DNA from 2 places in the Bacillus sp. ISL-75 genome. Region 2 is predicted to be linked to the other one. Evidence: a T-box and tRNA genes for the amino acid it is inferred to sense, from the RefSeq annotation. Region 2 holds a T-box; the other holds one or more tRNA genes.
The links. A T-box is a leader RNA that pairs with one kind of tRNA and senses whether it is charged. The one in region 2 lies ahead of J7E63_RS19395 (glycine--tRNA ligase), so its partner is inferred to be a tRNA-Gly.
Positions count from the first base shown of each region.

Region 1: it encodes a tRNA-Gly, which carries the amino acid that the T-box ahead of J7E63_RS19395 (glycine--tRNA ligase) is inferred to sense. The anticodon was not compared.

Region 1 is NZ_JAGGQX010000018.1:66,483-82,602, forward strand. It holds gene J7E63_RS08085 (Hsp20/alpha crystallin family protein) at 1-119, opposite strand, end outside; gene J7E63_RS08090 (SDR family oxidoreductase) at 303-1,073, shown strand; gene J7E63_RS08095 (hypothetical protein) at 1,165-1,323, shown strand; gene J7E63_RS08100 (GNAT family N-acetyltransferase) at 1,384-1,944, opposite strand; gene J7E63_RS08105 (amidohydrolase) at 2,249-3,376, opposite strand; gene J7E63_RS08110 (DUF4870 domain-containing protein) at 3,545-3,868, shown strand; gene J7E63_RS08115 (hypothetical protein) at 4,079-4,855, shown strand; gene dapF (diaminopimelate epimerase) at 4,935-5,918, shown strand; gene J7E63_RS08125 (DNA ligase D) at 5,926-7,767, opposite strand; gene ku (non-homologous end joining protein Ku) at 7,898-8,728, shown strand; gene J7E63_RS08135 (nucleoside hydrolase) at 8,849-9,814, shown strand; gene cspD (cold-shock protein) at 10,139-10,339, shown strand; gene J7E63_RS08145 (cold-shock protein) at 10,526-10,729, shown strand; gene J7E63_RS08150 (DUF6509 family protein) at 10,773-11,066, opposite strand; tRNA gene J7E63_RS08155 (tRNA-Ser) at 11,528-11,619, opposite strand; tRNA gene J7E63_RS08160 (tRNA-Gly) at 11,631-11,704, opposite strand; gene J7E63_RS08165 (DeoR/GlpR family DNA-binding transcription regulator) at 11,922-12,674, shown strand; gene pfkB (1-phosphofructokinase) at 12,671-13,585, shown strand; gene J7E63_RS08175 (PTS fructose transporter subunit IIABC) at 13,599-15,461, shown strand; gene bcbE (bacillibactin exporter BcbE) at 15,490-16,120, opposite strand, start outside.
Region 2 is NZ_JAGGQX010000049.1:585-16,704, reverse strand. It holds gene rpoD (RNA polymerase sigma factor RpoD) at 1-735, opposite strand, end outside; gene dnaG (DNA primase) at 777-2,585, opposite strand; gene J7E63_RS19405 (pyruvate, water dikinase regulatory protein) at 3,153-3,962, opposite strand; gene ccpN (transcriptional regulator CcpN) at 4,000-4,629, opposite strand; gene J7E63_RS19395 (glycine--tRNA ligase) at 4,746-6,128, opposite strand; T-box leader at 6,193-6,376, opposite strand; gene recO (DNA repair protein RecO) at 6,427-7,179, opposite strand; gene J7E63_RS19385 (YqzL family protein) at 7,214-7,357, opposite strand; gene era (GTPase Era) at 7,549-8,472, opposite strand; gene J7E63_RS19375 (diacylglycerol kinase family protein) at 8,745-9,122, opposite strand; gene ybeY (rRNA maturation RNase YbeY) at 9,106-9,576, opposite strand; gene J7E63_RS19365 (HD family phosphohydrolase) at 9,573-11,744, opposite strand; gene J7E63_RS19360 (PhoH family protein) at 11,939-12,910, opposite strand; gene yqfD (sporulation protein YqfD) at 12,907-14,100, opposite strand; gene yqfC (sporulation protein YqfC) at 14,097-14,399, opposite strand; gene J7E63_RS19345 (hypothetical protein) at 14,487-14,933, opposite strand; gene floA (flotillin-like protein FloA) at 14,968-15,960, opposite strand; gene J7E63_RS19335 (NfeD family protein) at 15,978-16,120, opposite strand, start outside.

The DNA of each region.
Region 1 (16,120 bases), on a different contig from region 2:
ATGATTTTCCCCATAAGATCCTGAACATAGTTATTGATTTCTTCAGGCTTCATTTTTGTTATCTTATCCTTCAAATCGTTATCAAAAGGAAACTTATCCCAAGGGAACAATGATCTCATCCTTTCCACCTTTTGTAGCTATCTTATCCTATGCCAATATTTGCCCATTCGTTATTAAAACTTACATCCTTTACAGAGGAACAAGTTTTCACTATAGAGATGGAACTAAAATTTGCATAAATAATTGTTTCTTTTTAACATATAGTTAAGAGAGAAATTCTAAACATTGAGAGGTAATGATTTGTGAAAAAGAAAACGGCTTTGATTACGGGGGGAGCTTCTGGTATTGGCAAAAAAACTGCTTTATATCTCGCGGAAAATGGATATCAGCTAGTCATTAACTATCGTAATAGTAAAGCAGAAGCTATTTCTTTAGCAAACCAATTGACTAAATATTATGGAACGCATAACATTGCGATTCAAGGTGATGTCTCGAACATGGAGGATTGTATCCGAATTGTTGATGAAGCCCTTGCTGTATTTTCAACCGTGGATGTTTTAGTTCATAATGCAGGTCCATACATACATGAAAGAAAGAAGCTGACAGACTATTCCTTCGATGAATGGAACTATATATTACAAGGGAACTTAAGTGCTGTATTTTATTTGTCAAAACTTATTATTCCTTCGATGCGAAACCAAAAATGGGGAAGAATTATTACAATCGGATATGACCGAGTCGAAACCGCACCAGGTTGGATATTTCGTTCTGCGTTTGCTGCAGCGAAGACAGGAGTAGCGTCACTTACAAGGACAATTGCAATTGAAGAAGCAGAACATGGGATAACCGCTAATATGGTTTGTCCGGGTGATATAATAAATGAATGGAAAGATAGTAATATTGGGGATGCTATAGCAGCAATGGGTGATAGCCCCATTGGAAGGCAAGGAACAGGAGAAGATATTGCCAGAGTAATTGCCTTCCTTACGGATGAAAAATCCGATTTAATTACTGGAAGTATAATACCTGTCACAGGTGGACTTGACGTATTAGGTAAAGTACTTAAGAATTAGTATAATTTTTTGAACTATTTGATTTTCAGGAATGAAAACAGCTTCTTTTGTGGACAATAGAAAATAATCATCTATGAAAGGAGCAAAGAAAATGAGTTTTAACATGAACAGAATTAACCCTAATCAAACCCAAGTATTTTTTCATGATGGCCGCTTTGAAACATTGACGAATGAGGAATTAGATGAATTTTTGCTCCAAATGGGTCTTAATGATGTAAACGAAAGCATGGAGCAAAATTTAACGGAATAATATGAAGATTTCTTTCCTTGAAAACTAAATAAAAACAATCGGCGAGGGCCGATTGTTTTTTTATGCCTCCAGCAATTGTGAATCGTCTGATTGAACAGCTCCGTTTCGCATAAGGTAAAAGGTGTATTGATCCTTTGGAATCTCATATAAATTATATACTTCACCATTTGCGTTTAATTGCTCATAAATAGATTTTCTACTTTCATTTGCTTTTATAACATAAGGAAGTTTTTCAGCAGCTTTTATTGAGCGAATATTAACCTTGCGGATGCGCATAAAAACTGTCTCAATTCCCGTTTCATAAAAAAGTTCTTGAAAAAAGGCATCCTTAGCCGGGCTATTATAACCCTTGCCATGGTAGGGCTTGCCAAGCCATGTTCCTAAAAAACCTGCGTTGTCCTCAATATCAAATAGATTAATTGTTCCGATAGGCGCTCCCCATTCATCGAGAATGGTCCGTGAAATTAATTCGCCGCGTTCTTCGGATTCTATGGTTTGTTTTGTCATAAATAAAAATTCTTCATAGGAATCAGCTTTTTGGCGTACAAAAGGGAAGACATCAGGGTGCGTCATTAATTCGTACAATGTGTGGCTGTCATGAAGATCACGTTTTTTAAGCATGAAAATCCCTCCATTAGGGCATTCCGATCCCATGTCAAAAGAAGCGGTCCACCCTCGAAATTTTTTATAAAGTTACTAAAAAATTTCGGGGTGGGAATCGAACCCACTAGAACCAGTAAAACTGGTGGCGCACCATTTGCCTTCCCTATATCATTTTTTTGTTAACAAATTGTGTTCGTAAACCCCCCAAAGTATTCAGGTCTAAAACATTTCACTTAGTGTATAATACAAGAAAAAAACCAAAAAATAAATAGGTTTTTTGTGTATTTTTCGATAATATTTTTTACCAATTTTCAACAATAATCTATCTTTCTTGATAGATCATTTCACCGCCAATCATCGTCCACTTTGGCTTTGCTAAATAATGGAATGGGTGATGGCTCCAAAGCACTAAATCTGCGTCCTTACCCTCTTCGATACTTCCGACGGTATTGTCTATTTTTAAATTTTTGGCTGGTAATATGGTGATTCCTTCTAGTGCTTTTTTCTCGGATAATCCTTCTCGAACAGCAAGGCTCGCACAAATATTTAAGTATTGAATTGGTGTATAAGGATGGTCGGTAATAATTGATACTTCAACACCATGATTCGTCAGTTCTTGATAGGTTTTCCATGTTTTATTTTTTAATTCTACCTTGGATCTTCGTGTCAATGTAGGTCCTACAGAAACCTTTAAACCCATTCCAGATAATTCACTGGCTATTAAATGCCCTTCAGTACAGTGCTCAATACGTAAATCCAGATTAAACTCTTCTGCAAAACGAAGCGCTGAAATAATATCGTCCGCACGATGAGCATGAATTCTTACGGGAATTTCTCTTTTTAAGGCCTTCACGATAGGAGTAATTCTAGGCTCCTCGGGATTATCCGCATGGATGGCTTTGTAGAAGGCTTCTCTTAGCATCCCCATAATCCCCATCCGAGTAATGGAATCATTATTCCCATGGCTATGAATTCTTTTTGGATTTTCCCCTAAGGCTATTTTTAAGCCTGAAACTTCTTGGATAATCATTTTTTTTATATTTTTACCAGTAGTTTTAATGACTGAAGTTGTTCCGCCAATGACGTTGGCGCTTCCCGGCATGACATGGACAGTTGTAATGCCACTTTTGACGGCATCAGAGAACGCTGGGTCCAATGGATAAACACCATCAATTGCCCGAATATGGGGCGTGAGGGCTTCGACAGTTTCATTTGCATCATTCCCAGCCCAGCCAGTTCCTTCATCATAAAGACCTAAGTGAGTATGAACATCAATAAAGCCCGGTAAAAGAAATAAATCCTCACAATCGATTATTTTTACGTTTAAGTCTGTTGTTAAATTTTTGCCTAATTTTTTAATTTTCCCTGCTTCAATTAGGACATCACAGTGATGGATTGGTTCTGATGAAATTGGATATACCGTTGCGTTTTTTAAAAGTATTTTTGTCATAATAAAACCTTTCTGCACGTTGATAATAGTTATTTTATCAATTTTACCAATTTACGTGCCTAGGGAGAAGTTTGATCCCATAAATTTTTTTAAAGATAACGAAACCTTTTAAAACCACTGGCGTAAATATTAATGAATAAAAATTATATTCCAATGGGGGAATAGAAAATGATTAATCAGGATGAAAGGTTGTTTGCTGCTGGTATTTATGTGTTAAGTATATTTTTCCCAGTTATCGCACCGCTAGTTATCTGGTTAATAAAAAAGGATGAGTCATCATTCATTGATTATCACGGCAGGGAATACTTTAACTTTTTGATTTCCTATACAGTTTACTTTTTTGTTAGCGGGTTATTAACACTCATCTTAATTGGTTTTGTAGCACTAGCGATATTAGGTGTAATGCTCTTTGTATTCACCATTATTGCAGCAATCAAAGCCTTTGAAGGAAATGAATATCGATTTCCGTTAATTTTTAGGCTAATTAAATAATCTTGAGAAAGGGACCCGGCAAAAAATTTGTCGGTTTTAAAGGATTTTTTTGTTAAATGTTAAATAAAGTAATTTAGAAGAAACCAATTAAGGATTAAGAGAAGGGACCAACTAGTCCCTTCTTTTTGTTCTTTAATCGAAATCTCCTATCATTTTTTAGACGAATAGTAAATAAACTAAGATTAGAGGAATTGATAAGGAGTTTTCTAGATGAAAATAAATGAATATTACCGGGATACGGCTCATTTGAACTTAAATGGTAGTATTGCTGCTCTGATTCCAGCTGTTATGATAGTTGCTGGCAATCTTTCTATTATTAAAAACAAAGAAATAATGATATTAACTATACCTTTCCTGATTTATAGCTTAATTTGTTTTCAAATCTATCTTTTTAGAATAAGGCAGTCAATATCCATTGACAGAAATATGGCAAATTCAAAGCGCATTAGGGAGTCTTTATTTGAAACACGACATTTACTTGTCTTATTTCTGAACACAAACTCCCCACGCCTTCTACTCTATTTTCCTGACGGGCATCTAGCAGGGATGATTAAAAGGTTTCATAACCAGGGCTTAAAGAAGCTTAGGATTTCGAAAATTTATGCTCTTTATAATTTGGATAACGATGCCATCGGATATTTTAAGGTTACTGGCAAAAAGATTGAGGTATTTGACCATAAAAGGCATTATTTAGGCTGCTTTGAAAAAAGGAAACTAGCTTGGAGAACAAATAAGAAGGAAATACTAGATTCGAAAGGCAGGTTTATTGGTGCTGTAGAAGGGTCATCTACTTTTATGGATGAGCAAGTAATAAACAAAAATGACCTTCCGGACGGACGGCTTCGCAGGGGATGGATGCCGGTAGAATGGAGTCCACTGTTCCCAGAACCTAATACACCAGTTCTCTCACTAAGGGAGACTTTATCAGAGGAGGACAAGCTTCTCCGGATGTCATTTATTGTTAACGAATATTTTATCGAAAGATAGAAGTATCGACAGTTTCCCTCATGAACATTGAGTGATATGATAAATAAAACATGTTTATCAATTTTGTGGGGGTTTTACGATGCAAATCAATTTAATTAAAGGCCATGGTTCGGGAAATGACTTTCTAATAATCGACGAAAAATCGAATGGATATGCTTTTACGGAAAGTGAACGAGCGGACCTCGCCAAGTTATTATGTAACCGTCAATCCGATTTGGGTGCTGACGGGATTCTTTTCGTTATGCAAAGCGAAAACGAAGATGGAAGAATGCGTGTATTTAACTCTGACGGGTCGGAAGCTTCAATGTGTGGAAATGGACTGCGTCTTGTGGCTAGATATGTTTGCGAACATCTAGGGCGAAATAGCGCTGTGATTGAAACGATGAAAGCCAAACTGAAGGTAAGCAAACAAAACGACCTTTTACAAGAAATCCACACCTACCAAGTGGAAATTTCACCGGTGCTGTTTGAATTAAAAGCCCTCCCATTAAATTTAAATAAACCAACTCTTTACAATGAAAGAATTGAAAAACTTTCAGGGGATTTAAGGTTCACAGCTCTTGCAGTACCGAATCCGCATTTAATCGCCATTGTTGAAGCGGAACAGCTCAAAGGTGACCTCCAAAAACAACTTAGTGAAAAGGTGAATGGTCCCAATGATTTGTTTCCTGACGGTGTCAATGTAAGTTTTGTTAAACACTTGCAACCAGGTTCAATTTATGTTAGAACCTTTGAACGTGGTGTTGGTTTTACGAATGCCTGTGGTACGGCAATGTCTGCCTCCACGCTAGTCACTTGTTTACAAGAATTAAATGAGTTCGAAAAAGTTGTTAATGTTTATAATAATGGTGGAAGAGTCCAGTGTGTAGTCCACGAAAGCGAGGGGAAATACACAATTGACTTGATCGGAAATGCTACCTATCTTTATAATGCGACAGTCAATGTTGATCTCGGGCAAGGAGCGTTAACTGTCACTTCGAAAACGGAATTGATGGAACAGACTTCTTATGAGAAGTTACAATCAGAGGCACAAAGGTATCTCGAAAACATAATAAAAGGATAGGGCTCTCCTATCCTTTTTTGGTGCCTTTTTTTAGGATCTCTAAGACAGGTGCAAACGCCTGGATTGATTTTGTTTGAAAGTAATTTGAAAAGGGATCACCTTGCTGGCGAATTCGCTTGATCGCATTTTCCATGTTAAACGATACTAGCTCGAGCTTTTCATTTACTTCCTCCCAATAAAGGGGGGTTGCAACACCTGCATGTTCGTTTCCTCGCATTGAATAGGGCGCAACAATCGTTTTTCCTTCGCTATGTTGCACATAGTCAACGTATAGTCTGTTCCCCCGCTTTTTTTTCATCCTCTCAATCGTGAAGGAGTCAGGATCCTTGGAAATTAAATACTCAGCGACAAAGCTTGTAAATAACCTGGTATCATCGTAAGAATATTCATTTTCGGGTAGCGGGATGTAGATTTGCAGCCCTTTGTTCCCAGAGGTTTTAATGAAACCTATTAAATTTAATTGATCGAGGACTTCTTTGATTAGAAGGGCTGCTTTTATTGCCAATTGAAAGTGGTCGATGGAAGGCGGGTCTAAATCAAAGACAATTTCACTGGGTCCCTTGCTATGAATGGTTTGAAATGGCACGTGGAACTCAATCGCTAATTGGTTACCAAGCCAAACGAGTGTTTTAAGATTATTGCAAAGAATATAGTCAATCCCCTCGGCTGAATGTGTCTGCACAAATTCAGGAGCATAATCTGGACAGTTTTTTTGATAAAATGCTTCTCCGAACATCCCGTGTGGAAAGCGGATGACTGTTAATAAGCGGTCTTTTAATAAAGGCAGCATATACGGTGATATTTCTCGTAAGTACAGGATATAATCGGCTTTCCGTATGGAAAGTTTTTCCCAAAGAGGTTTATCAGGATGGGTAATATCTAAGTCTTCTGGAAGGTTCTTTTGTGCGAAAATAAAACGATCGTATGTACATAGGGATGGTTCTAAATCAAAGCGAAACCGATCAAAATGGGGCTCACGCAGCTGATTTTCATAGAGTTCTAAATATTTTACTTCTATACAAATGGCAGGTTCAACAATAATCATTTGTGCATCTTCACGGAGCATATTTTGTTTAATTGTCTGTTGCAAAGCTTGTTTTTCCTCCGGTTTAAAGCCGAAAAGTACCTGGCCGATAGGATGGATCTTATTTTCCTTATAGACACTTACGTAAAAGTAACCATTTGTTTTATCATAAGCATTAATAAAACAGCTGACATATTTCCAATTTTTATATTTCAACCATTGTAAGGAACGTTTTCCTTCTTCCCACAGACTATTCTTGTGTTTAGCAATAATTCCTTCCCCATCATTTAAAACAACCTTTTCCCATAACAAATCAAAATCATCATGAGCCTGGACAAGCTGAAGTAATTGTTCATCATAGGGGTCAGCCTCCAATTCCAATCCGATTTTTTGAAACAGTTTGATGAGTTCCTTCTTCCGTTTATGGAAAACAAGGGAATGTAATGCTTTTCCGGTCATCACAAGCACATCAAATACCATCAAGCGGCATGGAGACTTGCTAGCTTGTTCGTTAATTTTTCGTTCCGATTTTAATCGGCCTCGTATTTGAATCATTGAGAAATTAGCTTTATGCGTGTTTTCTAATGAAACGAGCTCCCCATCTAATTGAAGAGGTATGTAGGGTTTGAATTGTTTTTCATGTTTTAACAAAAATTCCTTTATTTCTGGAAATTGGGAGAGAAGTGACTTTCCGTTCCTGCTGGTCAGTTTAATTCCTTGTGAATCCCATTCCAAAATAGCACGAAATCCATCATATTTAACTTCATAGAACCAATCAGGATGAACTGGTAGATCAAATGTAAGACTTGGCAGCATCGGTTTCATCGTAAAAAAGTCCCTTCTTTTTTAGTTTATTTTGTTTAATTATCGTCGAATTCATCCTTTTCCAATTGTTTTTAGGAATGTGGTTGTTTTGGTGACGTACAATAATAACAAAAAGATTGGAGAATTAACGATGCATACGATGTGGAAGGGCAGTATTAGCTTTGGACTTGTAAACATTCCCATCAAGCTCCATACGGCGACAGAAGATAAAGATATAAAGCTCCGGACCCTGCATAACAAATGTCATGCCCCGATTAAATATGAAAAGGTTTGTTCTGTTTGTGAGGAAGAAGTGAAGCCAGAGGATATCGTTAAGGCATATGAATATACAAAAGGGAAATTTGTTGTCCTTGATAATGAAGAACTCGAAAAGTTAAGAAAAGAAAACGAAGAGAAAGCGGTCGAAATTATTGATTTTGTAAAAATGGAACAAATTGATCCGATCTATTATGATAGAAGCTACTATATGTCTCCCAGTGAGGGGGGCGGAAAAGCCTATTCCTTGCTTCGAAAGGCATTGGTGGAGTCTCAAAAAGTTGGACTTGCCAAAATCATCATTCGATCAAAGGAGCAATTAGCCGTTATACGAGTATATGAAAATGTCTTAGTCATGGAAACAATTCATTATCCTGATGAAGTTCGTAAAGCCGGTGATGTACCTAGTGTACCTTCAGAAGACAAAGTGACGAAAAGAGAATTAGACACTGCTATTTTACTGATTGATCAATTAACAACAGATTTTGAGCCGGAAAAATACACTGATGAATACCGGACTGCATTGTTGGAATTGATTGAGTCTAAAAGAAGTGGACAAGAAACTGTAACAGCGGCAACGAAGGAAGTAGCGTCAAATGTCACTGACTTAATGGCAGCATTACAGGCATCCATTGATCGCACAAAACCCAAAAAAGCGGCAGCTCCTAGAAAGAAAGCAGCAACAAGAGTCAAAAAGGAAGCATAATCTAAGAAATTTGCTAACGACCGATTCGAATTCTCTCGGGTCGGTTTTTCATGTTCTTTCAACCATTTTCTTTGCATAATTTTAATAAATATAGAAAATTGGAAAAGTGGAGGAGAGGCTATGGCTTATAATGTGCTCATGATTGCTGATCCTGGTATCGATGATTCGTTTGCCATCATGTATGCCTTACTTAATCCGAAAATAAACCTAGTTGGTATTGTCAGTGGTTATGGAAATACACCGAAAGAAAAATCGGTTAAGAATACAGCTTACCTGTTAACCTTAGGTGGGAGAGCAGATATTCCAATCATAGCGGGTGCAGCAGGACCAATATCAGGTGAATCAATAGTGTTTTACCCTGAGATACATGGCAAAGAGGGATTAGGACCAATCAAGCCTCCAGATACGATCCAGAATGTAAAAGTTTATGATATTAACAAAATTCTTGAAATTGTTACTCAATATAAAGGAAACCTTGTGATTGTTTCTGTCGGAAGATTGACTGAGTTAGCATTGATGTTTATCTTATATGGGAATGACGCATTAAAGGGAGTAAACTCATTTTATATTATGGGAGGGGCTTTTTTGGTCCCTGGAAATATTTCTGCTGAAGCTGAGGCGAATTTTTATGTGGATCCAATTGCCGCAGATACCGTTATGGAAAAAGCTCATAATATTCATCTTTTTCCTTTAAACATAACAAATAAAGCAATCATAACTCCTGATATTATTGACTTCCTTAGCAAAAACAGCCCGACACCCTTTAAACCATTATTAAAACCAGCCTTTGATTATTACTATAAAGCCTATCAGAAGAATGTGCCGGGAATTAAAGGTGCACCACTACATGATGTGGTCCCGTTAATGGCATTAACGGAACCGGATTTCGTAAAATATATCCCGAGAAGAGTAAGAGTAGAGGAATTTGGTAATGCCAAAGGCAAAAGCATCGCTGATTTTCGACCAAAACCTGATAAAGAACCGGTTAATACTCTTGATTACATTGGCATGGAAGCGGATTTACAGAAATTTGTCGTCAATTTCATGGAAATATTTTTACAAGGTAATTTCAATAAAGAGCTATGAACTCAATTTGGGGTTCATTGCTCTTGGAATGCAATTCACCCCAACGTAAAAAATCTGATTGCTGGTGAGTGATAGGAAACTATTATATTTTTAACTGATATATATTCTCTGAATTTCCTAGTTTTTGAAATTTTGTTGACTGAATAGCCGAAATGAGTTAAAATAAAGGTACGCTTTTAAGTTAGTTAAATATTTATTGGTTTAAGTAGTCGTAACTGCACGAAAATGTGGGTGATGTCTATTGCCCAAACGTGTTAGTGCGTCTTTTTTATTTTTTTAAATGTAGGATAAATTAAAAGTGAACTATATTTTGGGGGTTTTTCCATGAACAACGGTAAAGTTAAATGGTTTAATGCAGAAAAAGGATTTGGATTTATTGAAGCTGAAGGCGGTCAAGACGTATTCGTACACTTCTCAGCTATCCAATCAGAAGGCTTCAAAACTTTAGAAGAGGGCCAATCAGTTTCTTTTGAAATCGTTGAAGGCGCTCGCGGACCACAAGCTTCTAACGTTCAAACAGTTTAATTCTTTTAAAAAAGGTGATGCACCATGATTAAGCATCACCTTTTATATATATGATTTATACACAATTAGAATAGTTTAAAAGTCAACAGGATACTGCTAAATGATGTATTTGATATTTTCCATATTATTTAGCTAGCAAACTAAGTATTTAAAAACAGTCATGCACTAATACAAGGGGTGATCGTTTTGGCGTTTGGTAGAAAAAATGATGAGGAAATCAAATTAGAAGAAACTAAAATTTGGGTATGTAGTTCAGAGACTTGTAAATGCTGGATTCGCGACAATTTTAAAAGCACTGATGTGCCACTATGTCCGATCTGCAAAAGTGAAATGACTGAAAGTACTAAAGAATTGCAAGTAATTCACAATCATAGTAAGAATTTTATGTGATCAAATTATCAGCAGGGAGGTTTCATTTCTCCCTGCCTTTTTATTATTCTTTTGCGTTATCTTTACAATAGGCAAGGACCAGTTCTTCTTCATCCTCTTCCAGATCAAAGTCAAGCACCTTTTCGCTACCTTGTTCATAAAGATAAAAGTTGGTTATTTTGTCACCATTTTCATCGCTGACGAAAATGGCCCTTAGGCCAATTCCTTTATCCGAATAAAGCTCATCCTCTTCATCTACATCAATATCTAAGAAAAACTCATATCGGTCACCTGATAATAAACCGAATGGATCTACCAATTTTTCAACTGAGTGTCCAGTAATGTTCAAGTGTATCATCCTCTTCAAATTATTCATCCTAATTATTATACACATATTTAAATCAACAAGAAAAACTAGAAGTAGCACTGTTATTAATATTTTTCTCGAATAGTGTTAATTTTACCTAATAATTTCAAATCAATTTGAAATAAATGTGAATAATTCCATAAATGGGATTATTATATACTGTACAGATTGTTCCAATATTTGTTTAGAAAATGCAATTCAAATAATACCAGAAATAAAGAAAATAAGGGATACAGGCGAACCTCTTCATACAAAAAAATGCATAGATTGTGGGCAGTCCTTTTCTACCTTTCAGTTTGCAAGGGAAAAATGTCCTCTATGTATTAATAGGGACCCTGAATGGTTAAGTCCTTATTAATAAGGAACATGCAAAAACCGCCAGAAATTATTTCTGGCGGTTTTTATATTAATATAAACACGATAAAACGTCGTGTTTTTTGAAAGAATATGTATGGAGGAGAAGATGAGATTCGAACTCACGCAACGGTTACCCGTCCTAACGCATTTCGAGTGCGCCCCCTTATAACCACTTGGGTACTTCTCCATTTTGTCCTATGGAGCGGGTGAGGGGAATCGAACCCCCGCCGTCAGCTTGGGAAGCTGAAATTCTACCATTAAACCACACCCGCAATATTTCAAAATGATACATAAATATTATACCATAATCATTCGACATGGAGCAGAAAAGTTTTGTTTTTTAAGTTGATATATTATGTATTGTAGAAAAATTCAAATAACGTTCAAAAACATTCAATTTATGAATGTTTTTGAAAGAAAATGATTGATTTTTGCAATCGTTTTCAGTATTATGTACTTAAGAAGAATAAAAAAATAGGTGGTGATGACTTGTTAACACCAGAACGTCATCGAATCATACTACAATTGTTAAAAGATAAGAATGTTATTAAAATTAATGAAATTATGGAGTTAACCGAGTCTTCGGAGTCAACAATTCGCAGAGACCTCTCTTTGCTAGAAGACCAAAAATTTCTTAAGAGGATCCATGGAGGTGCCTCAAGATTACAGGGGAAACTTCAAGAGCCAAGTATGATTGAGAAATCCTCCAAAAACCTTCAAGAAAAACGATTGATTGCTCAATTTGCAGCGAATTTAGTGGAGGAAGGTGATTGTATTTATCTTGATGCTGGGTCCACTGTGATTGAAATGATTGAATTCCTGCCATTAAAGGAAATCGTTGTTGTCACGAATGGATTAATGCATTTAAAGCCATTATTAGACAAAGGCATATCGACTTATTTAATTGGCGGTTTGGCGAAGCCGAATACAAATGCTTTTATCGGAAGGGGAGCCTTCGTAGGCTTAGACCTCTACCGTTTTGATAAATGTTTCATAGGTGTTAATGGCATCCATCCACAATTTGGATTTACAACTCCAGACCAGGAGGAAGCAATGGTAAAGCAAAAAGCAATTTCTCTTTCAAGAGAGACCTATGTTTTAGCAGATAATACAAAGTTTTCTGAAATCTCGTTTGCCAAAATTGCCGATATCCATGAAGCAACTATTATCACTAATGATGTAGATGACGAAACGCAGAAGCAATATGTAAATAGAACAACAATAAAGGTAGTGACATCATGATATACACTTTGACTTTAAACCCTTCAGTCGACTATATAGTCAAATTAGAGAGCTTTGAGCAAGGAGAATTAAATCGAACAGTAAATGAGGCGAAATTTCCTGGTGGAAAAGGGATAAATGTCTCAACGGTATTAAACCAATTTGGTACCAAAAGTAAGGCACTTGGATTTGTTGGTGGTTTTACTGGAGCTTATATTGAGCAATATCTTCATAATGAAAAAATTGATACTGACTTTGTTCAGGTTGATGAAGATACTCGAATTAATGTAAAGATTAAGACCAGTCAAGAGTCAGAAATTAATGCTATCGGTCCAAATATTTCAGAACAAAACTTCAAGCGTCTAAAACAAAAAATACACCACTTAGGAGCAGATGATCTATTAGTACTAGCTGGAAGTATCCCCGCTAGCTTACCTAAAACAACCTATGAGGAACTAGTGAAAATTTGCAGTGAAAGTGGAGCAGAATTTGTTGTTGATGCTGAAGGTGATTTATTAAAAAAGGTTCTTCCTTATAGCCCATTTTTAATCAAACCGAATCATCATGAACTGGGGGAATTATTTGACACCACCATTGCTAGCCCAGTTGAAGTCATCCCATATGGCAAAAGACTCGTGGATATGGGAGCGAAAAATGTAATTATTTCACTTGCTGGCGCAGGAGCGGTACTGATAAATAGCGGAATGACACTTTTTGCGGAAGTTCCAAAAGGGGAAGTGAAAAATTCAGTTGGGGCAGGGGACTCCATGGTCGCTGGTTTCCTTGCTGCCTACGCCCGGACCAGAAATATCGAAGAAGCATTTCGTTACAGTGTGGCATCAGGTAGTGCGACAGCCTTTTCACTAGGTTTATGTACTAGGGAAAAAGTAGAAGAACTCCTTCCACAAGTTCATATAAAAGAGATCCGTTAAGGGAGAGAAAACCATGAAAATTACTGAATTGTTATCAAAAAATACGATTCTTTTAAATATTGAAGGCAATCAAAAAGAAGCCACGATTAATCAGCTGGTTGATGTTCTTTTTAATGCGGGGAAAATATCGGATCGTACTGAATTTAAAGCAGCGATCCTAAAGCGTGAAGAGCAAAGTACAACTGGAATTGGGGATGGAATCGCAATTCCGCATGCTAAAACAAAAGTAGTGAAAGAAGCCGCTATTGTCTTTGGTAAATCAGCTGCAGGTGTTAATTATGAATCATTGGACGGTAAACCGGCACATCTATTTTTTATGATTGCTGCTCCAGATGGTGCGAATAATACACATTTAGAAGCATTAGCTCGACTCTCTGGTTTGTTAATGAAAGCGGAAGTCCGATACGATCTTCTAAAGGCAACCACTCCTGAAGAAATCATAGACACCATTAACCGAAATGATAAAGAAGAAAAACAAGAAACAGTAACAATAAGTAAAAGGAATTCAATTGTTGCTGTTACAGGATGTCCAACTGGTATTGCACATACCTATATGGCCGCCGACTCCTTAAAAGCAAAAGCATCTGAAATGGGTGTGGATATAAAGGTTGAAACCAATGGTTCTGGCGGCGCAAAAAATATTCTGACCAAGGAAGAAATTGAAAATGCAACAGCAGTCATTATTGCTGCAGATATCAATGTGGAAATGGAACGATTCAACGGCAAGCATGTCATTCAAGCAGCAGTAGCAGAAGGAATTCGTCGCCCAGAACAATTAATTGACAAAGCGCTAAAGCAGGATGCACCTATTTTTCGAGGAAATGGCGGACAAAGTGAAAAGGGATCTGATCAAAAAGGGTCACGTACAGGCTTTTATAAGCACCTAATGAATGGTGTTTCTAATATGCTTCCATTTGTTGTCGGCGGTGGAATTCTTATTGCGATTTGCTTTATGTTTGGTTATAACTCATTTAAGCCTGATGATCCATCCTATAACCAAATCTCAGAAGCATTAATGACGATTGGCGGCGGAAACGCATTTGGACTCATTGTTCCTGTTTTAGCAGGGTTTATTGCTCTAAGTATTGCAGATCGTCCAGGTTTTGCTCCAGGTATGGTTGGCGGTATGATGGCTGCAAGTGGCGGAGCAGGCTTCCTTGGCGGTTTAGTTGCTGGCTTTCTCGCAGGTTATGTTGTCCTTCTTCTGAAAAAAGTATTTGCCGGACTGCCTAGATCTTTAGAAGGTATTAAGAGTATCTTATTATACCCTCTTTTTGGAATTGCCATCACAGGATTCATCATGCTTTATGTAGTGAATAAACCAGTTGCATGGTTAAATGGAACAATTGCTGATTGGTTGACAGGTCTTGGGACAGGCAATGCAGTTTTATTAGGTATTGTGCTAGGTCTTATGATGTCGTTTGATATGGGGGGGCCAGTTAATAAGGCAGCCTATGTATTTGGAACAGGTTTATTAGCGAGTGGTGTTTATGAGCCAATGGCAGCGATTATGGCTGCAGGTATGGTACCGCCGCTAGCAATTGCTCTTGCAACGACATTCTTCAAAAATAAATTTAATGACCAAGACAGAGATGCTGGTAAAGCATGTTATGTAATGGGCTTATCCTTCATTACCGAAGGGGCGATTCCATTTGCTGCAGCTGACCCATTACGTGTCATTCCTTCCGTTATGGCTGGTTCGGCCATCGCAGGTGCACTGTCAATGGCATTCGGAATTGGTCTCCGCGCACCACACGGTGGAATATTTGTAGTCCCATTGGTTGAAAATGGTGCCCTTCTTTACGCACTAGCTATTTTAGTTGGATCAGTTGTATCAGCACTATTAATCGGGTTCCTAAAAAAACCTGTGAAATAATTACAAAATGAAAGAGCTGAGGGATTCCTCAGCTCTTTTGTCCTTGTGCATTGGGTTTAATGGCCATTAATGCGACAAGTGCAGCAATGATACTTAGACTGCCTAAGAGGATAAAAATCCAATGGATCGCATGCTTTAATAACAATGCAATAATTGGAGGTCCAGCAGCAACTCCAATAAACCTCATGGAACTATAAATTGATGAAATGGTTCCTCTTTCTTCTTTTTCAACGCCTTCGGTAATTAAAGCGTCTAGACATGGAAGGCCTGCACCGATTCCAATTCCGCTAATAAGAAACATGGTAATCATGTACCAAAGCTTAATCGAAAACCATAATGCACCAATGGATAAGGCTGTTGCGACAATTCCGGCAAACGTGATCCATTTCATCAATACTTTATTTTTCTTAATCACCTTACCGCTAATAAACGATGATAGGCAAAGTGCTCCTAGTGGTAATGCAAGAAAAAATCCCTTTTTAATATCCTTAATGTTGTATTCTTTTTCAAAAATTTCCGAAAGATAAAATAAAATCCCAAAAAGGACTAGCATGAGTATTCCACCAATAAAAAAGATACCGTAAATCCAACGGCCCTTTTCAGTAAAGGTTTTTTTCACGTTGATGAAAAACTCTTTGAAAGGAATTGGTTTCTCGGTT
Region 2 (16,120 bases):
TTCTGGTGTTGGTTCACGGCCAAGATCCTGAAGTAATTGACGCTGAACACGAATTAATTTATTAATGGTTTCAACCATATGCACAGGTATCCGAATGGTCCTTGCTTGGTCTGCAATCGCGCGTGTAATAGCTTGACGAATCCACCAAGTTGCATAGGTACTAAATTTAAAGCCTTTTCGATAATCAAACTTCTCAACAGCTTTGATTAGACCCATATTACCTTCTTGAATAAGATCAAGAAAGAGCATTCCACGACCGACGTAGCGTTTTGCAATACTTACTACAAGACGGAGGTTTGCTTCAGCTAGACGTCGTTTTGCTTCTTCGTCGCCTGCTTCAATTCGGTTAGCCAGCTTAATTTCCTCTTCAGCAGAAAGCAAATCAACACGGCCGATTTCTTTTAAGTACATACGAACTGGATCATTAATCTTAACCCCTGGAGGGACGCTAAGATCATTTAAATCAAATTCATCATCATCACCCTTAGCTAATTGCTTAGGATTAGGATCTTCCTCGTCACTTTCACCAACTAATTCAATACCTTGATCACCGAGGAACTCGTAAAATTCGTCCATTTGGTGTGAATCTAGTTCAAAATTAGCCAATTTCTCAGCAATATCATCATAGGCAAGGACGCCGGTTTTTTTACCCAGTACCGTTAACTGATCTTTCACTTGTTCAAAAGTGAATTCATTCTCAACTTCTTTTGAACGGGCTGATTTTTCAGCAGCCATATGTCCCCCTCCTTCCAGAATCAAAGACAGTAAAATGGAATCTATAGAGATTTACGCAATTGAATAATTTCCATTGCAATTGCAGCAGCTTTACCAAGATCACTTTGTCGCTCTGCTTCTTTTTGTTCCACTTCTTTTTCTTTTATCTTTAACAATTTTTGATAATTCAACACCTGTTTGATATAATCAGTTAATTCTTGATTGCTTAATTCGTCATTTATGGACATCATTTCAATATTAGCAACCATTCTTCTAAGATTATCATCTTGAATATAGGATAAAAATGCACTTGAATCAGGTTGGAAATGATCCTCATAAAATCCTAACAGATAGGTTATTATTGCCTGATGTTCATCAATATTAAACGTGTTTCCTTGTAATAAATCCTGAACTTTATAAGCAACATCTCGATCTTTTAGCATGTGAGCGATTAATCGCCTTTCTGCTGTGTAATGCGCTGGCTTGAGTTCACTTACTTTCTTAGGAATTAAAATAGGTTTATCAACAGGTTGGTTTTTTCCGGTTGTTTTTCTTTTATCAGCGAAGAAAATTTGCTTTTGCTGCTGTTTCAATGCATCTAATGAGAGTGAAAATTCTGCTGCAAGTTGCCGCAAATAATGATCTCTTTCAACTGCTTTATTCAAATTGCTGATTTCATTAATTATCACTTCGATATATGCAAGCCTATCTCCTTCTAGCTGAAGATTTTTACCTCTGCGAAAGTAAAGAAATTTAAACGCCATCCATGTTAAGCCGGCCGCGATAACCTCATTTCGGAATTTCTCAGGACCGTTCTTTTTAATGTATTCATCGGGGTCCATACCGTCTGGCATCATCGCTACCTTTATTTGAAAGCCAGCATTGTTAAGATGGTTCCCCGCTCGAAAAGCAGCTTCAATTCCTGCCTTATCTGAATCGTAACAGATGGTTACGGATTGGACACTTTGCCTTAAAAGGGCTATATGTTCATCTGTCAAGGATGTCCCCATTGTGGCAATGCCATTTTCCACACCCGAGCGATCTGCGGAAATTACATCGGCAAATCCCTCAAATAAAACAGCATATTGCAATTTTTTTAAACTTGGCTTCGCATTATGATAATTATATAAAATTTTACTTTTATTAAAGATTGGCGTTTCAGGACTATTTAGATATTTGGGCTCTTCGGCCCCGAGTGATCTGCCTGAAAAAGCAATCGTATTACCATTTCGGTCAAAAATCGGAAACATTATTCGATCTCTAAATCGATCGAAATAAGTCCCATCCCTTTCACGTTTGATAATTAATCCGGCTTTCTCCATCCATTCAGGTAGGAAATCTCTTTTAGATAGAAATTTATAAACAAAATCCCATGAATTTAGGGAATACCCAATTTGAAACTTATCAATCGATTCGCGAGTAAATCCCCTGCTCAGCAGATACTCTAAAGCCTGCCCGCCTTCTTTTGTATTTACAAGCAAGTGATGGTAAAATTTCTGTAACAGCTCATGAGCCCCTAAAAAAGCTTGGTGCTCTTGAGAAACCTTTTTCTCGCCTTGTCCCCCAGATAAATTAATTTCAAGGTCGATATTTACCTTCGAAGCTAGTTTAATGGCAGCTTCCTGAAATGAAATCCCTTCAAGTTCCATTAAAAAAGAAAAAACATTACCGCCAGCGCCACAGCCAAAACAATGGAAAATTTGTTTATCAATTGATACTGAAAATGATGGGGTACTTTCTCCATGGAATGGACATAATCCGAAGTAATTTCGCCCCTGTTTTTTCAGTTGAACATAATCGCTGATTACTTCGACAATATCAACAGCCTGACGAATTTGATTAATCTTTTCTTCGGCAATACGCTCTGCCATGAAAACAACTCCATTTGTACTATCAGGTATTCGGCAGGCAATCCTTAAATTCCTGCAAATTTCGACAAAATTTTTGTTAATTTTGTCATAAATTTTGAACCATCTTCAGTTTGGAAAGATTTAGGGCCTCTCCCTTCCCAGCGTCAACATATTTCCTCTTCCTATGTAGATTTTTCTTCATTCATATGGAGACGGAGGAAGCAACAAAAAGATCACGGACGCTAAACTTGGATCCTATTTCGACAATCTCTGCCCAGTGGGCATGAATCTGCATCGACATAAATAGTCGGATTGCCTTCTACATTAGTATTAATTCTACATCTCTCCGCATATTCCTTCTTTAACAAATAACTTTTGTAAAAGGATTTATGTCGAATTCTTTTTAGGGGGTCCCCTTGACATCTAACAATAAATAGTTTATTCGTTCACAAGCAAGTCTAAACCTAAAAAGATATATTTTTATCACAATTTTTTATTATAGTACATTTATTATCATTTTACCATAACTTTTTATCATTATTATTCCACTTTCCATCAGAAGAAAACACATAATCAAATGATTATGTGTTAAGGTCTCCCTTTATGATTATAATTTAGGATAACATTTGCTGTTTCTTCAACCGCTTTATTGGTTACATCAATAACGGGACAATTTATTTTCTCCACTACTTTTTCAAAAAAGATTAACTCCGCTTTAATCCGTTCAATATTGGCATAACTTGCCTTATCATTTAATCCTAAGGAAATTAATCGTTCTCGTCTGATATTATTTAACTTTTCAGGACTTATTTTTAAACCGAAGCATTTCTCGATCGGAACCCTATATAGTTCTTCTGGCGGATCCACTTCAGGTACCAGCGGGACATTAGCAACCTTTAAACGTTTATGGGCTAAGTACTGGGAAAGTGGTGTCTTTGAAGTTCTTGAAACGCCAATTAGAACAATATCTGCTTTTAGGATTCCTCTTGGGTCACGGCCATCATCATATTTTACGGCAAATTCAATCGCTTCTACTTTTTTAAAATAATCCTCATCAAGTTTTCGAACAAGTCCTGGTTCACATAAGGGTGTCTTCCCACTAAAAGCTTGAATCTTGTCCATTATTGGACCAATTAAATCGACTGCCAGAATCCCTTTCTGTTCCGCTCTCTCCTTGATATATGTACGCATTTCAGGTTTGACAAGCGTAAATGCAATCATAGCTTTATCCAGTAAAACAAGTGAAAGAACTTCATCAATATGTTCCTGGTCCTCTACATAGGGAAATCTTTTTAAATTCATTCCTGAGCCATTAAACTGGCTTATTGCTGCTTTGGTAACTAATTCAGCCGTTTCCCCCACTGAATCAGATACAACATAAATAATTGGTACACTCATTCTCCCTACACAACCCCTCTACAAGTTAACTTGTGACTTACTCATCACCCAGTCCAACAAACGCTTTTGTAATGTTTGTTTTCGTTAATCTGCCGATAACCTCATATCCATTTTCTGATTTTCGAACCACTGGCAGGGCATCAATTTGTTTTTCAATTAATTTTTTGGCGATATCGATTAATAAATCGTCCCGTTCACACATAGTTATATTCGGCATTCTAGTCATAATAATATTGACAGGAATGGTGGAAAGCTCTTGTTTACCTATACTTGCTCTGAGCAAATCTTTTCTGGACAATACCCCGACAAGGATGGTATTTTGATCCACTACAAATAATGTTCCCACGTCTTCAAGGAACATGGTACAGATCGCATCATATACAGAAATATTTTCATTCACCACAATAGGGATGGATTGATAATCTTTCACATATATTTTTTGTAAATTTTCAGTTAGCAGCTGTGTCCCAGATTTACCCGTATAAAAATAACCCACACGCGGTCTTGCATCTAAAAAGCCAGCCATTGTTAAAATTGCCAGATCTGGCCTTAATGTTGCTCTAGTCAAACTTAATTGATCGGCAATATGCTCTCCGGTAATCGGCCCATTTTCTTTTACAATTTGTAAAATATGTTCTTGCCGTTTGGTCAGTTCGATTGTACACACCACCTTTGTATGACATCATGAAGGGTTACCCACAACCTTCTAAAAGTCATACTTTATTAGGAATATTATATACTATGGAATGTATTAAGAAAACTCGCCAATTGGCGAGTTTTCCATTAAAACGTCATCTTTTCTTGCAAAAAGCTAACAAGTTCACTTACTGGGATCCGTTTTTGTTCCATTGTATCACGGTCTCGAACAGTAACCATATTGTCTTCTTTAGAGTCAAAATCATAAGTGATACAAAAAGGTGTACCAATTTCATCATGACGGCGATAGCGTTTCCCAATGGAACCTGATTCGTCATAATCCACTGAAAAGTGCTTCGCTAAAGCAGCAAAAACTTCTCGTGCTTCTTCAGACAACTTCTTCGATAATGGAAGGACTGCCGCCTTAAATGGGGCTAGAGCAGGGTGGAAATGCATGACCGTTCTAGATGTACCATCTTCAAGCTGTTCTTCATCATAGGCATCAATCAAGAATGCTAACGTAACCCGATCCGCTCCTAAGGAAGGTTCAATACAGAATGGGACATACTTTTCATTTGTTTCAGGGTCAAGATAATGGAAATCTTCACCGGAATACTCCATATGCTGCTTCAAGTCATAATCTGTTCTTGAAGCGACACCCCAAAGTTCCCCCCAGCCAAACGGGAACTTAAATTCAAAATCAGTAGTCGCATTACTATAATGGGATAGTTCATCTTCAGAGTGATCTCGTAGCCTTAGATTTTCTTTGGTAAGACCTAAGGACATTAACCAGTCTTCAGCAAATTGTTTCCAATAATCAAACCATTTAAGTTCTTCAACAGGCTTACAGAAAAATTCAAGTTCCATTTGTTCAAACTCTCTTGTCCTGAATGTAAAATTCCCCGGAGTAATTTCATTTCGGAAACTCTTTCCTATTTGAGCAATTCCAAACGGCATTTTCTTTCTCATCGTACGCTGAACATTTTTAAAGTTAACAAAAATACCTTGGGCCGTTTCAGGACGAAGGAAAATTTCATTCGTACTTGATTCTGTTACCCCTTGGAAGGTTTTAAACATTAAGTTGAACTGACGGATACCAGTAAAATCATGACTGCCACAGTCCGGGCATGCGATATTGTGTTCTTTAACCAGTTCTTCCATTTTTTCAAATGGTAAGCCGTCGACAATCATTTCAATGCCTTTTTCATCTAGTGCATTTTCAATTAATTTATCCGCGCGATGTCGTGCTTTACAATTTTTACAATCAATCATTGGGTCATTAAAGTTCCCAATATGCCCTGATGCTTCCCAAGTACGAGGATTCATCAGAATACTTGCATCTAAGCCAACATTATAAGGCGACTCTTGAACAAACTTTTTCCACCATGCCTGTTTAATATTGTTTTTAAATTCAACGCCTAGCGGGCCGTAATCCCAAGTATTTGCAAGTCCTCCGTAAATCTCTGAACCTGGAAAAATAAATCCTCTGTGTTTTGCATGTGAGACGATTTGTTCCATTGTTACATTCATTGAAATTGCTCCTTTTAATAAATTTGATACAAACAAAAAAACTCTCGTTCCTATGCTTGTTAAGCATAGGGACGAGAGTTACCCGCGGTTCCACCCTATTTGCTGCAAAAAGCAGCCTCTTTAATCGTGTTAATAAACACAAAGATTGCTCAGGAACGCCTTCCTTAGTGCCCTATACCCTAGCTTCCACCACCCTAGGTTCGCTTTTATAGAGATGACTAAGTACTCTTCTCCGTCAATGCAAATATTTTATTTATGAAAATAATAACGAAAACTCCAAACATTGTCAACAGGGTGCTTATAAGAGATTTCTGAATTTATCCATGGAATTAAGAAACTTCTTTGTTTTGAGATGAAGTCCCGAATACTCTTCATAGTAAGAAGTAATAACATTCTTAAGTTCAGCCTTAGTCTCTTCTTTAACAGAAATATTTCCTAACCTTGAAAGATCAAAATAATAAAATAGCCTTAATAATTTAATCGTACTCGGTGTTAATTTGAAATGGTACGGATCTTTATCTAGACAACGATGACAGATAAGCCCACCTTCACGAATGGAAAAAGAAAAATGTCCGTCTGTACTGCCGCAAACGGAACATTGATTTAAGATTGGGTTTAATCCCAACACATTTAACATTTTCATCTCATAAATATTCATGAGAATATCCGGGTCATAGCCCTCATTCAAATAATTCAATGTTTGATAGAGCAATTCATAATGAAAAGGGTTTGGTTTTTTTTCTTCCGTGCATTTATCGGTTAACTCGACAATATAACTAGCATAGGCAGTTAAAAAAATGTCTTCACCAATCGATCTTAAGGATGTAGCCGTTTCACCCTGCTGCATGCTTCCTAAACCAGATCCTCTAGTAATTAGAAAATAACCATGTGTAAAAAGTTGTGTAATGGAGGAAAGGCGGCTGTTTGGCTTTTTTGCACCACGCGCCATCACACCAATCTTTCCCCATTCCCTTGTATATATTGTCACTATTTTATTTGTTTCACCATAATCTGTTGCTCTAATAACGATGCCTTCACACTTCTGAAGCATTATTGTCACCTTCTAAAGTAGCACGAAGACAAACTTATGAAACGGGAAAATCGATTTGTGCTAGCTCATCATTCAGATTTCCGGGTATTTCTTGGTTTTCCTTCTCAAGTTCTTTAATGAGAAGATATGTGTCAATATTACCTGTTTGGAGGAATACTTTCCACGTAAAATCCATCATCGAAAACCCCACCTTTCATATTTAGACTAGCTTTCATTCGGTCCCAAACCTTACAATTATCATAGCCTGCCAGCGCAAAAATCATAAGACGAAATATTTGTTAATGTTGTCCATGCATAATTTGAAATAATCGGTAATATTTTAGTTAGGGTTATTAGAAAAGCGGAAACGCCTTGGTCGGCCATTATTAATCAATATTCATCCTCATTGAAGCCATAATCTCGCAGCTGGGACATCTTATTGCGCCAATCTTTTTGAACTTTTACCCATAGCTCTAAATATACTTTTGACCCTAGAAGATTTTCAATATCAACTCGTGCACGCTTGCCTATTTCTTTTAACATGCTGCCTTGCTTACCAATAATAATTCCTTTTTGTGAATCACGTTCGACAATGACGGTTGCCATGACATCAATAATTTCTTTACCCTCTCTCCGCTCCATTTTGTCAAGAACCACAGCTAAAGAGTGGGGAATTTCCTCTCGTGTTAAGTGGAGTGCTTTTTCCCTTATTAACTCGGTAATAATAAACCGTTCTGGGTGATCTGTGACCTGGTCTGCTGGATAGTATTGTGGTCCCTCCGGCAAGAAGGACTTAATCTGTCCTAACAATGGCTCCACATTGTTTCCTTCAAGCGCAGATATTGGGACAATTTCTTTAAAAGGGTATTTTTCTTTATATGATTCAATAATCGGCAATAATTTATCAGGATGGACTTGATCAATTTTATTAATTACAAGAAAGATTGGCGTATTAACTGTTTGGAATTTTTCAAGAATAAATTCTTCACCACGTCCAAATCCTTCTTCAGCATTTACCATAAATAAAATCAAATCAACTTCTTTTAGCGTATTTACAGCAACCTTCATCATAAAATCGCCTAATTTGTGCTTGGGTTTATGGATACCTGGTGTATCTATAAAAATCATTTGGGCATCATTTACTGTTAACACACCTTGGATTTTGTTACGAGTTGTTTGTGCTTTATCACTCATTATGGCAATTTTTTGGCCAATCACGCGATTAAGAAACGTGGATTTACCTACATTTGGCCGGCCAATAATCGAAATAAAACCTGACTTATATCCTTTGCTTCCGTTGTCATTATTCAGCATATAGATCCTCCTGTATGAAGGAACTTGCCTTTTTTGTTTTTTTAATTAGTTGATCGATGTTCACTAGTGTTCTTCCCTTCCAGCAGGAATCTGCTGTTTCTTTATTTTACCTCAAAATTGATTGAAAATCATTAGGTTGAAGTAAAAAATTTATAAAAATTAGAATTTTCTCACAAATCAGCAAGTCTTAATAATTTTGCTGATAAGTTATTTTACCTAATCCAGTATCCCATTTCAAATGATGGTAAATAAACTCTATTCAGCTTAATTTTTTAAAGCTTTTGTATGTAGGGTAAAAATATTAATAGACTAATTACAACCGATAGGACGGCATAAACTAACACCGCTCCTGCTGCCATATCCTTCGCTTGTTTTGCTAATGGATGATACTCTTGTGTAACTAGATCGACAACTCGTTCGATTGCGGTATTGACTAATTCCAATGCAAACATTCCCGCAATAGCAAACAGGATGATTATCCATTCAGTCTTTGTAATGGAAATATAATAAGAGACGAGTACAACAAGAATGGAGCAAAAGAAATGGAACCGCATATTTTTCTCTGACTTCAGGGCCACTACAATCCCGGCGATTGCATTTGAAAATGTACCCAACCATGACTGCTGTGGTCGTTTATCGTTTGAGTCCATACTCGTCTAATATTTCCTTTTGCAATGTGAACATTTCTTTTTCCTCTTCATCGGTCATATGATCATAACCAAGGAGATGAAGGAAACCATGTACAGCTAGAAAACCAAGCTCACGTATAAAAGAATGTCCATATTCTTCTGCTTGCTCGATTGCTTTTGGTATAGAGATAATAATATCCCCCAAGACACGAGGCATATCAACCCCTACCAGCTCCACCTCACCTTCCCCAAGCTCTTCCATTGCAAACGAAATAACATCCGTAGGCTTGTCTTTATCGCGGTATTCCCTGTTGATCTCCTGTATTCTATCATTTGAAACAAATGTTACTGAAACTTCGCTATGCTCTTCAACATCTTGTTTTCTAGCCGCAAAGGTAAGGATCCTTTCGATTTCAAGCATTTGTTCTTCTGTCAGTTTTTCCGTTTCGTCGATACAATCAATTAGTAATGTCATGCTTGCTTCACCTTCTTTATCATTTCTGGATATTCAATTCTGGAGTGAAAAATCCCCTTTAAGGTCTCACATAAAGCTTCAGATACGGTTTCTATTTCTCTCATTGTGATATCACATTCATTTAATTGCCCATCTTGAAGACGATCAGCAACGATTTTTTTAACCAGTGATTCTATTAATTCTGGCGTAGGCTGGGATAATGAGCGGACTGCCGCCTCGACACTATCTGCAATACCAACCACCGCAGACTCTTTTGTTTTTGCCTTTGGACCAGGATAGCGATAATCCTCTTCCTTTACTTCAGTTTCACCTTGGGTTGCCTTATGATAAAAGAATTTTAGCAAGGTTGTCCCGTGATGCTGTTCAGCGATATCGATAATTTCTTTTGGCATATGGTACTTCTTTAAAATATTAGAGCCATCTGTTACATGGGCAATAATAATGTTTGCACTTTTATCTGGCGGCAGACGATCATGAGGATTTTCTAGATGCATCTGATTCTCGATATAAAAATTCGGACGTCGTGTTTTTCCAATATCATGGTAATAGCTGCCCACTCTTGCTAATAGTCCATTTGCACCGATTGCTTCACATGCAGATTCCGCTAAATTAGCAACCATCACACTATGGTGATATGTACCTGGTGCTTCCATCAATATTTTTCTTAATAGTGGATGGTTTGGATTGGATAGTTCAATCAGCCTCATCGTCGACAGAATACCAAAACTCGCCTCAAAAAAAGGCAATAATCCAATCGTTAACACAGCAGAACCTATACCTGAAACAAGAGCAGTGGTTATATAATATCCATACTCCATACCAGAAAATTGGCCATTTGGAAGAAACATTAACGCTAAAATAGACAAAATATTTACGATTGCCGCAAACGAGCCAGCCTGCAAGATTTTTGAACGCTGGTTTTGGTTACTGAGAAACAAAATTCCTGCTAAGGCACTGAATAGGATGTAAATCCCCTCTGAAAAATTTAGTGTCCCTGTAATTCCCTCGTTAAATAAAATACTTCCGCATACCGCCATAATAATCGACATAAGAATGGCAAGCTTTTCATCAATCAAGATCTTAATTAACATTCCCCCTAAAGCTGCAGGGAAAAGATAGCCAATTCCAGCAAAATTAAAAATTTGCAGCATGCTGATTATTTTCATAATAAAGATTGAAAGTATGAAAACAATCCCATACAACAACAAGTCTGTCTGTCTTTTTCCTGGAATTGATTTTATTTGGTAAAAATAAAAATAGATTGAAGACAGAATAATGGTTATCAATACCATTAATCCAATAAAAGGCTTAAAGGATCTCTCATTATCAAGAAGGCCGACTAATTTTAACTGTCTATAAATATCCTGGTTGATTAATTCTCCTTCTTCAACAATAATTTGACCCTGAAGAATTTTGGCAGGCTCCACACTTTCTACCGCTTGCTGTCGCAGCTCTTCTGTTGCATTGGGATCATAAAATTCATTTTGAATTACAGCATACCTGCCCAGTTCAATGACACCATTTCTTAAATTATCATTTAATGTTGTATATTTTAATTCTTCCTCCACTCTTTTCTTGGCATTCTCTACTTCATCAGCAGAAATCCGTTGGGCCATAACATTGTTAATCGCAGTAACAGTTAAATCCTTCGCGATCGATAATTCATCATTACTAGCTTGGACTAAGGCCGTAAAAACCTGGTCAGAAAGCCCCTTTGATACATTCGATGTTAATTTTGCCTTTAACCTGATCATTTTTTCAGAATCACTAGGTTCCGTTTTTGCTGGTTTTTCTTCTGGGGCCAGTTCTTCAAACTTCTTAATTTCTGCATTTATTTCATCATTCACTTCTGTAACTGCTTGAAAAATGGAGCTAATTAAATCGACCCGATTTTGCGTATACTCTTTTTTCAAGGCATATACATCCTGTACTTGGTCAAGAGCATCCCTACGCTTATTTTCAGTACTTTTCTTATCCTCCACTGTTCCAGGGGAACGGATAGTTTTTTCTGCTACTGAAAACAGGCTTAAATCCAACTTTTCAGGTTTTACATTACTATACATCGCTGCAAATAATACGGTACCTAACATGATAAAAAAGAGAACTAGAAAAAAAGTGATATCTAGCAGTTTGCGTATCCGTATGAAGTATTGCTGTAGTTTATCCAACTAAATCCCTCCAACCACGGCCCATGAAAATGATTTTATATTAAAAAAATCATTTCTCAAAAATTGTCATATTTTCACTGTTCCTGCTTTATGTAAAATGATAACAGTTTTTCGAAGAAGTTTCACCTTCTTTGGAAGAAGATTAGTTTGAAGTTCACTTTTCCATAGCAAAAAGAGGTAAACCACAAATAGGTTTACCCCTCTTGATTCGCTTTGTTCTCGTATGCCTCAATAATTCTGCCAACAAGCGGATGACGAACCACGTCAGTTGTTTCTAAAAAGACAAAGGAAATGCCCTTTACATTTTTTAAAATTCCTTCGGCTGCAATTAAGCCTGATTTTGCACCTTTTGGCAAATCAATCTGTGTTTGATCACCCGTAATGACCATTTTTGACCCAAAGCCAAGTCTTGTCAAAAACATTTTCATTTGTGCATGGGTTGTGTTTTGGGCCTCATCCAGTATAACAAAAGCATCATCTAATGTTCGACCTCTCATATAGGCGAGCGGAGCAATTTCAATGGTTCCTCGTTCAATTAACCTTTGCGTATGTTCAGCCCCAAGCACATCATGGAGAGCATCATATAGTGGCCGCAGATATGGGTCTACCTTTTCTTTTAAATCACCTGGAAGAAACCCAAGACTCTCGCCTGCCTCAACAGCAGGCCTTGTTAAAAGTATTTTATTCACTTGCCCATTTTTGAGTGCGCCCACGGCCATGACGACAGCAAGATATGTTTTCCCGGTTCCGGCAGGGCCAATCCCAAATACAAGATCTGTTTTTTTAATTGCTGTTACATATTCTCTTTGTCCAAGCGTTTTAATCCGAATGGTTTTACCTTTAACATTTTTGCCAATTTCTTCTTCATATAAATTTACAAAATATTCAAGTGTCCCTGCGTTCGCCATTTGGACCGCGTATAGGACGTCTCTTTGACTAATATTAATTCCCTTTCGAATCACAATCATTAATTTATTTAATATTTGTCCGGCCAGATTTACATTTTCCTCATCACCGGATAAACTGACACCTTCACCCCGAGTAATGATGGTAACATCAAGCTCTTGTTCAATAATTTTTAAATTGGTATCAGAATTCCCTAGCAAACTAATTGCTTCTGCAGGATTTTCAAGTTGTACATTTATGGTAGTTAACTTTTCTGTCATTCACTAGTCTCCTTGGAAATCGGTTGTCCGACTGCAATATTTTCAATTACCTTAAAATGAATATCCAGTATAACTTTACCATTTTTAATTGCTTTGTGTAAAATTTTTTCATCTTTTATCATAGCATCTTCATCTAACCGACCTTTTATTTGTTTTTTTGCCAGCTCAATTGCAATTTGTTGGGCCTCTTTATTTGAGTAGGTACGCTGAACTTCTTCCCGCTCGCGAAGGGTTTTGTTGAGATAAGAAATTGGCAATTCCCACTTTAGGAAATGAATTTTATGAACATTCATTTCGGTTTCATATTTCAAGAATTCAGGCTTACCAAAGCCCCAAACAGGGAGTTCGAAATCCCCCAGTAAAATAAAATGCTTTTCCTTTTCTTTGCCATTATATACTTTAAAGTTGGTTACTAACGGGAGCTCCACATGACTTTTATACCAAGTTTCACCCCAAACCTCTCCTTTGGCCGCAACCAATTCCGGAGTACCTTCTTGCCCAAATTCACCTGAAACGAGTAATTGCCCCGGCACCACATGATCATTAATTTCTACCATTTTTTGACCATTTTCAATATACATATTTACGATTATCGCTTTCTTTTTTGCGATAAGGTTCCTCGGTGATAATTGCTCTGGCTTTTTTGGCTCATTTTTCTCGACAACTTGAAGGTGGAAGGTTGTCCCTTTTAATTCCACTCCAACCCATGTTAGATCCCCAACATTATTTGTCAGTTGCCTTTGAATACCTTCCACATTATCTACAAATAATTGCAACTTTCCAATCTTAACACCCATCTTGTCCAATTCTTTACGAATTTGATATTCTGTCGCTGGTTTTGCCCCTTTTATTTCAATCCCCCAAATAACATTGGATAAAACCATTAAGATAAGCAAGAAAATTCCTGCCCCCGCTAAAAAGCCACTATTTTTAAGCACTCTCTTAATTAAAAAAGGCACTCCGCTCCTTCGCAGGAAGGAAATGGAGCAGTCACTTTTCCTTGCATAGTGTCTGATGTTCTTGGCATCTCTAAGTCTCATCTTAAAGGTAATTGTTTCTGTTCCATGCCGTTTGACATGCCAAATATGAAGACCATTCCTGGTAAGGACATTTAAAAAGCGTTCAATACCCTTTCCTGATACTTTAACAGTAACCCTGCCATATAAAAATTCGACCCACTGGTTATTCATTTTGTTCCTCCCGGATTATCAGTTATATAAATGACCTGTTCAATTTTCCCTTCGAGCAAAATTTCTTCAGGTAAAATCGTTTTAATAACAAAATATTTACCTTTTATTAATAACTGCCCTTGCTTTAATAGAAGACGGAGTTCTTTATCAGTAAACACAAGCAAGCCGCGATGGTTCTCAATATATATATGAATTTGCCCAACCATCGTAATGCGGGGTAAATCCATCATGACATCTTGAGGAAGATCCATTTTTTCAGCCATCCAGTTACGGACCCGTTGGCCCCATTTTTTCGCCATAAAAAAAGAACCCCCTTTCATCTCATATTTATGAAATGAAAGGAGGTTCTAGCACACCTTTTTCTATTTAGCTATGTTGATTTACAACTAACCTTTTCTTGGGAAAAAGGGCTTTTTGGAACGCGGCTCACCAAGAATTTCTGACCAAACCATACCATTAATGAGCGTTTTTTCATCTGGATAAAGAGAAATGATGCTACCTTCCTCTTGCCCGGATTTAACTTCTACTTTCTCGACCTTTGGCTGGGCTACTGACATTCCAATCCGTTTAACCTCAGACTCTTGTTTCAACTGATGGTATTTATTTTCGAGCTTTTCGAGATGATCCAGTGGTTCCGATTGTATATTCTTTGATTTTAAAGTGCTGGTTGTTGGAATTTCATCATAATTGAGTTGCTTTTTAACTAGTGTCCGAATTTCTTCAAAAGTATCCCTTGAAAATGTTCTATTGCGAGATTGACCTGTCTTACCTTTTGCCTTACGGAAAATAACAGAGACAATACCCATGACAATCAAAAATACTAAGGTTTCCAAAAATCACCACCCCTTTATTATCCCAACGCGGGCTTTATTGTCCGTCTTTTTTGTCTCCCGTTATCTTACCAATTGAGCCTCTCATTTCAGTATCTGCTGAAATATTTTTAAAGTTCATATAATCCATTACACCAATATTTCCTGATTTGAGCGCTTGAGCCATTGCAAGAGGAACCTCTGCTTCCGCTTCCACGACCTTTGCCCTCATTTCCTGGACCTTAGCTTTCATTTCTTGTTCTAACGCCACAGCCATTGCCCTGCGCTCTTCAGCTTTCGCCTGGGCAATTTTCTTATCCGCTTCAGCTTGTTCGGTTTGTAGTTCAGCCCCAATGTTTTTACCGATATCCACATCAGCGATATCAATCGATAGGATTTCAAAAGCTGTTCCGGCATCTAGTCCTTTCGAAAGAACCGTTTGCGAGATTAAATCTGGATTCTCGAGCACCTTGCTATGACTATCCGATGAACCGATAGTGGAAACAACCCCTTCACCGACACGAGCAACCACGGTTTCTTCCCCAGCACCACCGACAAGACGCTCAATGTTAGCTCGAACGGTAATTCTCGCTTTAGCCTTTACTTCGATACCATTCATAGCAACCCCGGCAATAAATGGAGTTTCAATTACTTTCGGATTAACACTCATTTGTACCGCCTCTAAAACATCACGCCCTGCTAGGTCAATGGCAGCGCAGCGTTCAAACGATAATTCAATATTTGCCCGATGTGCAGCAATTAGAGCATTGACTACTCTGTCAACATTCCCGCCGGCAAGATAATGGCTTTCCAGTTGATTGGTGGTAACGTTTAAACCAGCTTTATGGGCCTTTATGAGTGGATTAACCACTCTGCTTGGCGTTACCCTTCTTAGCCTCATCCCAACTAGGGTAAATATACTAATACGGACTCCTGCCGCAAGCGCAGAGATCCAGAGCATGACTGGTACAAAGGATAATAAGATCCCAAATAAGATTAAAGCAACAACGACAACTGCAATGATAAAAATCGTTCCACTGCCTACAATCATTTTTTAACCCCCTTCTTTTATTCTAATTCTCTTACAACAATACGCGCTCCTTCAACCTTAATGACTTTAACAATTGCATTCTGATCGATAAAGCCGCCTTCGGTTACTGCATCAATTCTTTCGTTGTTAATAATAACGGTTCCTGCTGGGCGTAAAATGG